Regions from separate parts of the Pseudomonas sp. Ma2-10 genome, predicted to be linked through region 1. Evidence: riboswitches for the same ligand, from Rfam matches in the RefSeq annotation. Region 1 holds a riboswitch; the other holds the start of a gene.
The links. A riboswitch is a leader RNA that binds a small molecule or an ion and turns the genes downstream of it on or off. The one in region 1 is predicted to bind cobalamin.
Positions count from the first base shown of each region.

Region 2: it holds a riboswitch for cobalamin, as region 1 does, so the genes downstream of both, ACXPVS_RS18515 (CbtB domain-containing protein) here and cobO (cob(I)yrinic acid a,c-diamide adenosyltransferase) in region 1, are expected to answer to the same signal.

Region 1 covers NZ_JBTEYL010000019.1:53,884-57,283, reverse strand. The annotation lists gene ACXPVS_RS20260 (PQQ-dependent sugar dehydrogenase) at 1-446, opposite strand, end outside; gene ACXPVS_RS20255 (hypothetical protein) at 515-1,099, opposite strand; cobalamin riboswitch at 1,254-1,489, shown strand; gene cobO (cob(I)yrinic acid a,c-diamide adenosyltransferase) at 1,571-2,182, shown strand; gene ACXPVS_RS20245 (cobyrinate a,c-diamide synthase) at 2,179-3,400, shown strand, end outside.
Region 2 covers NZ_JBTEYL010000016.1:19,750-23,149, forward strand. The annotation lists gene cobM (precorrin-4 C(11)-methyltransferase) at 1-528, opposite strand, end outside; gene ACXPVS_RS18505 (cobalamin biosynthesis protein) at 612-1,025, opposite strand; gene ACXPVS_RS18510 (CbtA family protein) at 1,022-1,729, opposite strand; gene ACXPVS_RS18515 (CbtB domain-containing protein) at 1,741-1,944, opposite strand; cobalamin riboswitch at 2,066-2,294, opposite strand; cobalamin riboswitch at 2,388-2,602, shown strand; gene cobW (cobalamin biosynthesis protein CobW) at 2,701-3,400, shown strand, end outside.

The sequences.
Region 1 (3,400 bases):
AGGAACACCGTGCGGGTTTCGGCGATGCCGTCGTGGTCCTTGTCCCGCAGCAGCGTGATGCGGTTCGGGCTCGGTACGCCGGCGCCGGCACGGCCCATGACTATACCCATGACCCAGCCACGAATACCTTTGCCGTCATCGGGTTTGGGAGGGGCGTTGGTTTCGGCCACCAGCACGTCGCCGTTAGGCAATACGTAAAGCCAGCGTGGGTGATCGAGACCTTCGGCAAAAGCCGCCACCTGAGTCCCTGTCGCGGCGACAGGCTTCGCGCCGTCCGGCCAGCCGATCGCCGGGGCGATGTTGACCGTCGGGATCAGGGTTTTATTCGGTTCTGGCAGCTTGGGTGACGGGCCGTAGCCGTCGGTGACTTGCAGCCTGGCGGATTCACCACAGGCCGCAAGCCCTCCGGCGAGTACGATGACGAGAGCGAGCGGGGGGTTGCGCATACTGATCTTCCCTTTGAATGCATTGACCTAATCAATAGAGAAGCGCAGGTGCGCGATGGTTCAACCGGTCAGCCGCGGGCCTCCTTGAACAGCACGGCAATGCCGGGGTGATAGTTGCCGGCTTCGTTGTGCAATTTGCGATAGGCATAAGGGAAATACCAGGCCACCGCGCAGGTGTGTTCCTTTTGCAGGTCGTCGACCATGTCCTGGAGTTCTTCCGGGGTGGCGCTTTGTTGGGCTTTTTGTGGCGCGACAAACAGGCAGCCGAGTTTCAGGTCGCTGGCGTAGCTGATGCGTTTGGCCTCGCTGGTGATGTCTTGCAAGGCTTGAGACAGGTTCAGGCTGTTGACGCGTGGCCAGCGCTGGGTCGCCTGCAGGTAAGCGCGTTCTTCGCTGGTCGCGATAAACAGATCGGCGCGGCCATTGCGTTCGCCTTCTTCGACCTGTTTACGGGTCGGTGTTTGTTGCAGTGTGACCATTTCCGCCATCCAGGCCGCGGAGGAAAGCAGGCTCAGGTTGGCCTTTTCGTCGAACCAGTAAGGCGTGTCGTTATCGCCGCGCACGGCGTTGTAGCGGTCGATACAGTCAAACCAGCGTTCCAGCACCGGGCGCAGGAATTCCAGCTTCGGATTGCTGATGATCATGCCTTGCATGTGGCTCACCCTTGTTGTTGTGTTGTGAGGTTGTGGCTCTTTGATATCGCTGCTTGGAGTGTGGCACAAGATTGACGTCAGATAATTGATCGACGGCAGTTATTCGCTCGCAGGCCGCCCGTCTTCAATTGACGCTCCATCCCCAACCCTCTAACCTTCGCGGCTTGCTTCAGGTGCTCTGTGACCGTGGTCGACAGAGTGAAACTGGGAAGCCGGTGAGTGACTGCCTTCAAGTGACGAAGAGCCATGATCCCGGCGCTGCCCCCGCAACGGTAAATGAGTGAAGGCTGCGCCTAGAGCCACTGTGTCGTGTGTCGACATGGGAAGGCGCGCAGTCAGGCGACAACGCCGCTCATGAGCCCGGAGACCGGCCTGATCCATCCAGCGGCATCACGGTGGGCGATGCCAGGCTTCTTGCCGTCTATTCTTGTGCCTGCCCGCCGTTATCCAGCCTCAACGGAGAGCTCCCCCATGACTGATACCCCCGATCGTGACGAACGTCATCTGGCGCGCATGCTGCGCAAAAAAGCCGTGATCGACGAACGCATCGCCAATTCCCCAAATGAATGTGGCCTGCTGCTGGTGCTGACCGGCAACGGCAAAGGCAAAAGCAGCTCGGCCTTCGGCATGCTCGCCCGGTCTATGGGCCACGGCATGCAGTGTGGTGTGGTGCAATTCATCAAGGGGCGCAGCAGCACCGGCGAAGAACTGTTCTTCCGGCGCTTTGCCGAACAGGTGCGTTTTCATGTGATGGGCGAGGGCTTCACCTGGGAAACCCAGGATCGCCAGCGTGACATCGCCGCCGCTGAAGCCGCGTGGGCGGTGTCTCGCGAATTGCTGCGTGATCCGTCGATCGGCCTGGTGGTGCTGGATGAATTGAACATTGCGCTCAAGCACGGTTATCTGGATCTCGATCAAGTGCTCAGCGACTTGCAGGCCCGTCCGCCGATGCAGCACGTGGTGGTCACCGGTCGCGGCGCCAAGCCGCAGATGATCGAACTGGCTGACACCGTCACCGAAATGGGCGTGATCAAGCACGCGTTCCAGGCCGGGATCAAAGCGCAAAAAGGCGTCGAATTGTGAGTCAACCACGTCATTGCCCGGCGGTATTGATTGCCGCGCCGGCTTCCGGTCAGGGCAAGACCACCGTCACCGCCGCGCTGGCCCGCTTGCATCGCAATCAAGGGCGCAAGGTGCGCGTGTTCAAATGTGGCCCGGACTTTCTTGACCCGATGATTCTCGAGCGCGCCAGCGGTGCGCCGGTATATCAACTGGACATGTGGATGGTCGGCGAGCAGGAAAGTCGTCGATTGTTGTGGGAGGCTGCCGGCGAAGCCGATCTGATTCTCATCGAAGGCGTCATGGGACTGTTTGACGGTACGCCGTCCAGCGCTGATCTGGCGCGGCACTTTGGTGTGCCGGTGCTCGGTGTGATCGACGGCACCGCCATGGCCCAGACTTTTGGCGCACTGGCCCTGGGGCTGGCGCGCTATCAGCCGGACTTGCCGTTTGCGGGCGTGTTGGCCAATCGTGTTGGCACGTTGCGGCACGCGCAATTGCTCGAAGGCAGCCTGACGGAAGGCTTGCGCTGGTATGGCGCCTTGTCCCGGGAAACCGGAATCGAATTGCCGAGTCGACACCTCGGCTTGGTTCAGGCCAGTGAGTTGAACGATCTCGACCTGCGCCTTGATGCGGCGGCTGACGCACTGGCCAGCAGTTGCGAGGTCGCGCTGCCACCGGCGGTGGCCTTCGCCGCGCCTGATGTGATCGCTGTCGAGCCTCTGTTGGCCGGCGTTCGAATTGCCGTGGCGCGTGACGAAGCGTTTGCCTTCACCTACGGCGCAAGCCTGGATTTGCTGCGGGCCATGGGCGCCGAGTTGCTGTTTTTCTCGCCGATCCACGACACGCAATTGCCGCCGGCAGATAGCCTTTACCTGCCGGGCGGTTATCCCGAATTGCACCATGTGGCGCTGTCACAGAACACCACCATGCTGACTGCAATCGGCGCTCACCATGCGGCCGGCAAACCGTTGTTGGCGGAGTGCGGCGGCATGCTGTATTTGCTTGATTCGTTGACCGACGTCGAGGGCACTCGCGCTGAACTGGTCGGCTTGCTGGCGGGTGATGCGGTGATGCAAAAGCGTCTGGCTGCCTTGGCGTTGCAGGCGGTCGAATTGCCGGAAGGTTCGCTGCGCGGGCACACCTATCACCACTCGCTGACCAGCACCGAGCTTGAGCCCATCGCTCGTGGCCTGAGCCCTAACGGTGGGCGAGGCGCAGAAGCGGTTTATCGCGAAGGGC
Region 2 (3,400 bases), on a different contig from region 1:
CAGCAATTCGGCGAGGATTTTCTCCAGATGATTGACCCCCAGATGAATCGCCATAGTCGCCCCATGCTGCGCCAGGCTGCCAAGCTCTTCGCCGGCGGGCATCGCGGTTTTGTCGGCATAGCGGGTCAGGATCACACTTTGCGACACGTCGGGTAACGTCAGTTCCGCGCCCAGCAATGCCGCGCAGGCCGCCGTGGCCGTGACGCCGGGAATGATTTCATACGGGATGTCGAGTTCACGCAGGTAGCGGATCTGCTCACCAATTGCACCATAAAGACTCGGATCGCCGGAGTGCACCCTGGCCACATCCTGGCCTATGGCATGGGCGGATTTGATCAGCTCGATGATCTGTTCCAGGTGCAGTTCGGCGCTGTTGACTACCTGTTCGGCGCGATGACCTTCCAGCACGGCGGCAGGCACCAGGGAGCCGGCATAGATGATCACCGGGCAGCTGCGAATAAGCCGTTGGCCTTTGACAGTGATCAGTTCCGGGTCGCCGGGACCTGCGCCAATGAAGTAGACGGTCATCGTCGGTTCCTGTGAGAAAAAGGGGGCGGGCAAGGCTTCAGATGAAGATCGCTCATGATTGAAGGCGGGGATTATCGAGGATTTTATGCAGCGCCGGCCAACGCCAAGGTTGCCTGGGCATATTTTTGTCGTGAAATCAGCAATTTTGCCGGTGCCTGGGCCAATTGCTCGGCCAGGGCCAGGGCGGCACTTTCCGCGACGCCGTAGCAACCGGTGCGTTCGAACGCGATGTCCGAGCGGTGGCTGAGCTGCAGTTGATAGCCGGCCAGTTGTTCGCTGCTGAAGTACATCAGGGGGAGTGCTAGTTGTTCGGCCAATTCGATCAAGCCAGGTTCTTCGCGCTTCAGGTCGATGCTGGCCAGGGCCTTGATCTGGTGAAGTTCGATTTTATGAGCCTGTAACGCTTGATCGAGCAACGCCCGCAGCGTGCTGACGGGGCAGCCACGCTGGCAGCCCAGGCCGACCACTAACGTCGGCGCTGTGCTGATCTCAGTCATGCGCTGTATTGACCATCGCTTTTACGGCGGAACAACCAGGCACTGATCAGGCCCAAGGCCAGCCAGAATGCCACGTTGGTCAGCTGCGAAGCGATTTTGAACTGAGCTTCCAGGGCTTCTGGAGCCAGCATCGAGTGGGCTTCCGGTTGTGGTGCGCCGAGCACATGAGGGACAGCCAGGATTGCCACGCCGAGCACTTTCATCAGCCAGTGACGGCTGAACACGATCAATGCGATGCCGACGGCTGTGGAGGCTGCCGTGCCGATCCACCAAATCTGCCGTTGCGCCAAATCAGCTGCGGCAGTGCCCGGCAGTTCAGGCGGCAGAGCGAGGGTCGGTGCGAGCACGAACGTGGCGTAACCGGCCAGCCCCCAAAACAGGCCTTGGGAGGTTTTGGTCGGTGCGCGCAAGGTGTAAAGACCGGCCAGCATTAGGGCGAAACCGACCGCTACCACCAGATTGCCGCCGGTGGTGGCCAGCACGCGCTGCCAGCCGTTTTCCGGTTCCCAGCCTTCAGCATCGTGAGTGTGGGCGGTGACAGCACCTGCGGCGTGTTCGTGAACTTCAACAGCGGCGGGCTCGGATTTTTCGTAAGTCTCGGCCTGCAGAATCAACGGAGCCACCCAGAAGCTTTGTAGCAGGGTCAGTAGCAGGGCGGCCAGCAGCCCGGTGAACCCTGCGGTTTGCGCAATACGCTTGATCATATCGGCAGGTCTCAATGGCACGGGAATGCGGCGCTGTGGCGGGTATCGTGCGCGGCGTTGTGCACCGCTTCGATGTGCGAGAAACCGGCGAAATACACAAGGCTAACACCCAGGATCGACGCGCACACTGCGGCGGCCAGGCGTTGAGTCAGGGTATTGGTGGTGGTGGCGGTGCTCTTATCGGTGTTGCTGCCGGTACTGCTGATGATCGACATGGCGCTTCCCTCTGGTCTGTCAGCGGGTGATGTGGAGCGCATGGAAGACCCCTGCGAATCGCGCACGCAGAGGTTCAAACAGCGCCCGCCCACCGCGGGTTTGTTATTCAGTGATCGTAATGGTCACTTTGTGTTGCGGGCCGGTCTCCGGGCTCACGAGGGGCACTGGCTTTCGCCTTGACCTGCAAGCATCACCTTCCCATGCCGAATTGCTGGCACAGTGGATCTGACGCTTCGCTCGCTTACCGTTGCGGGGGCAGCACCGGACTGACATGACTTTAGAGTAAAGCACATGATTCACCGGTTTCCCGTTTCACCCTGTGAAGGGCACCCGTAACAAGGCGTGTAGGAGAGCATGGGCGAGGGTTGGGCGTCAATTGGCAAGGGTTCTCAACTCGACGTCACCGAGCTCAAGTGAACATTGACCCGCCCCCATGCGATGCGTAGCCTTGCGCTTTCGAGGTTCTTCGGCGTCTGCCGAAGCTAAGAAGGGAACGCGGTCGATGCCGCGGCTGCCCCCGCAACTGTGAACGGTGATATTCGCTGCCACGCCACTGCAAACCCTGTGCAACGGGTTCGCGGGAAGGCGCAGCGAATGCCAGGCCCACAAGCCCGACACGCCGTCAGCCAGGAGACCTGCCTCGATACAGATTCTCACTACAACCGGGCGGGGTGATCCGGTGGCGAACTCTTCCGCGCGCATCCGTCGTAGCGATTGTCGTCCCGTATGCCCGCCACCTTGCCAAAGGGCATCCGATGAAAACACTGGCCAAACTCCCCGTCACCATCGTTACCGGCTTCCTCGGCTCGGGCAAAACCACTTTGCTGCGGCACATGCTCGACAACGCTCAGGGCCGCCGCATTGCGGTGATCGTCAACGAATTCGGCGAGCTGGGCATCGACGGTGAAATCCTCAAACAGTGCGCCATTGGTTGCACTGAAGAAGAAGCCAACGGCCGCGTCTACGAACTGGCCAACGGCTGTCTGTGCTGCACCGTTCAGGAAGAGTTCTTCCCGGTGATGCGCGAATTGGTCGCCCGGCGCGCCGACCTCGACCACATCCTCATCGAAACCTCGGGCCTGGCTCTGCCAAAACCGCTGGTACAAGCCTTCCAATGGCCTGAAATTCGCAGCGCCTGCACCGTTGATGCGGTCATTACCGTGGTCGACAGCCCAGCGGTCGCCGCCGGTACCTTCGCGGCTTTCCCGGACCAGGTCGATGCCCAGCGCAAACTCGACCCGAACCTGGACCACGAATCGCCGCTGCACGAGCTGTTCGCGGATCAACTGGCCAGCGCCGACCTGGTGATCCTCAATAAAGCCGACCTGATCAGCCCTGAAGACCTGGCCCGCGTGCGCCTGGAAGTCGCTGAAGAACTGCCGCCGGCGGTGAAAGTCATCGAAGCCAGCAGCGGTCGCGTGCCATTGGACGTGCTGATCGGCCTCGGTGCCGGTT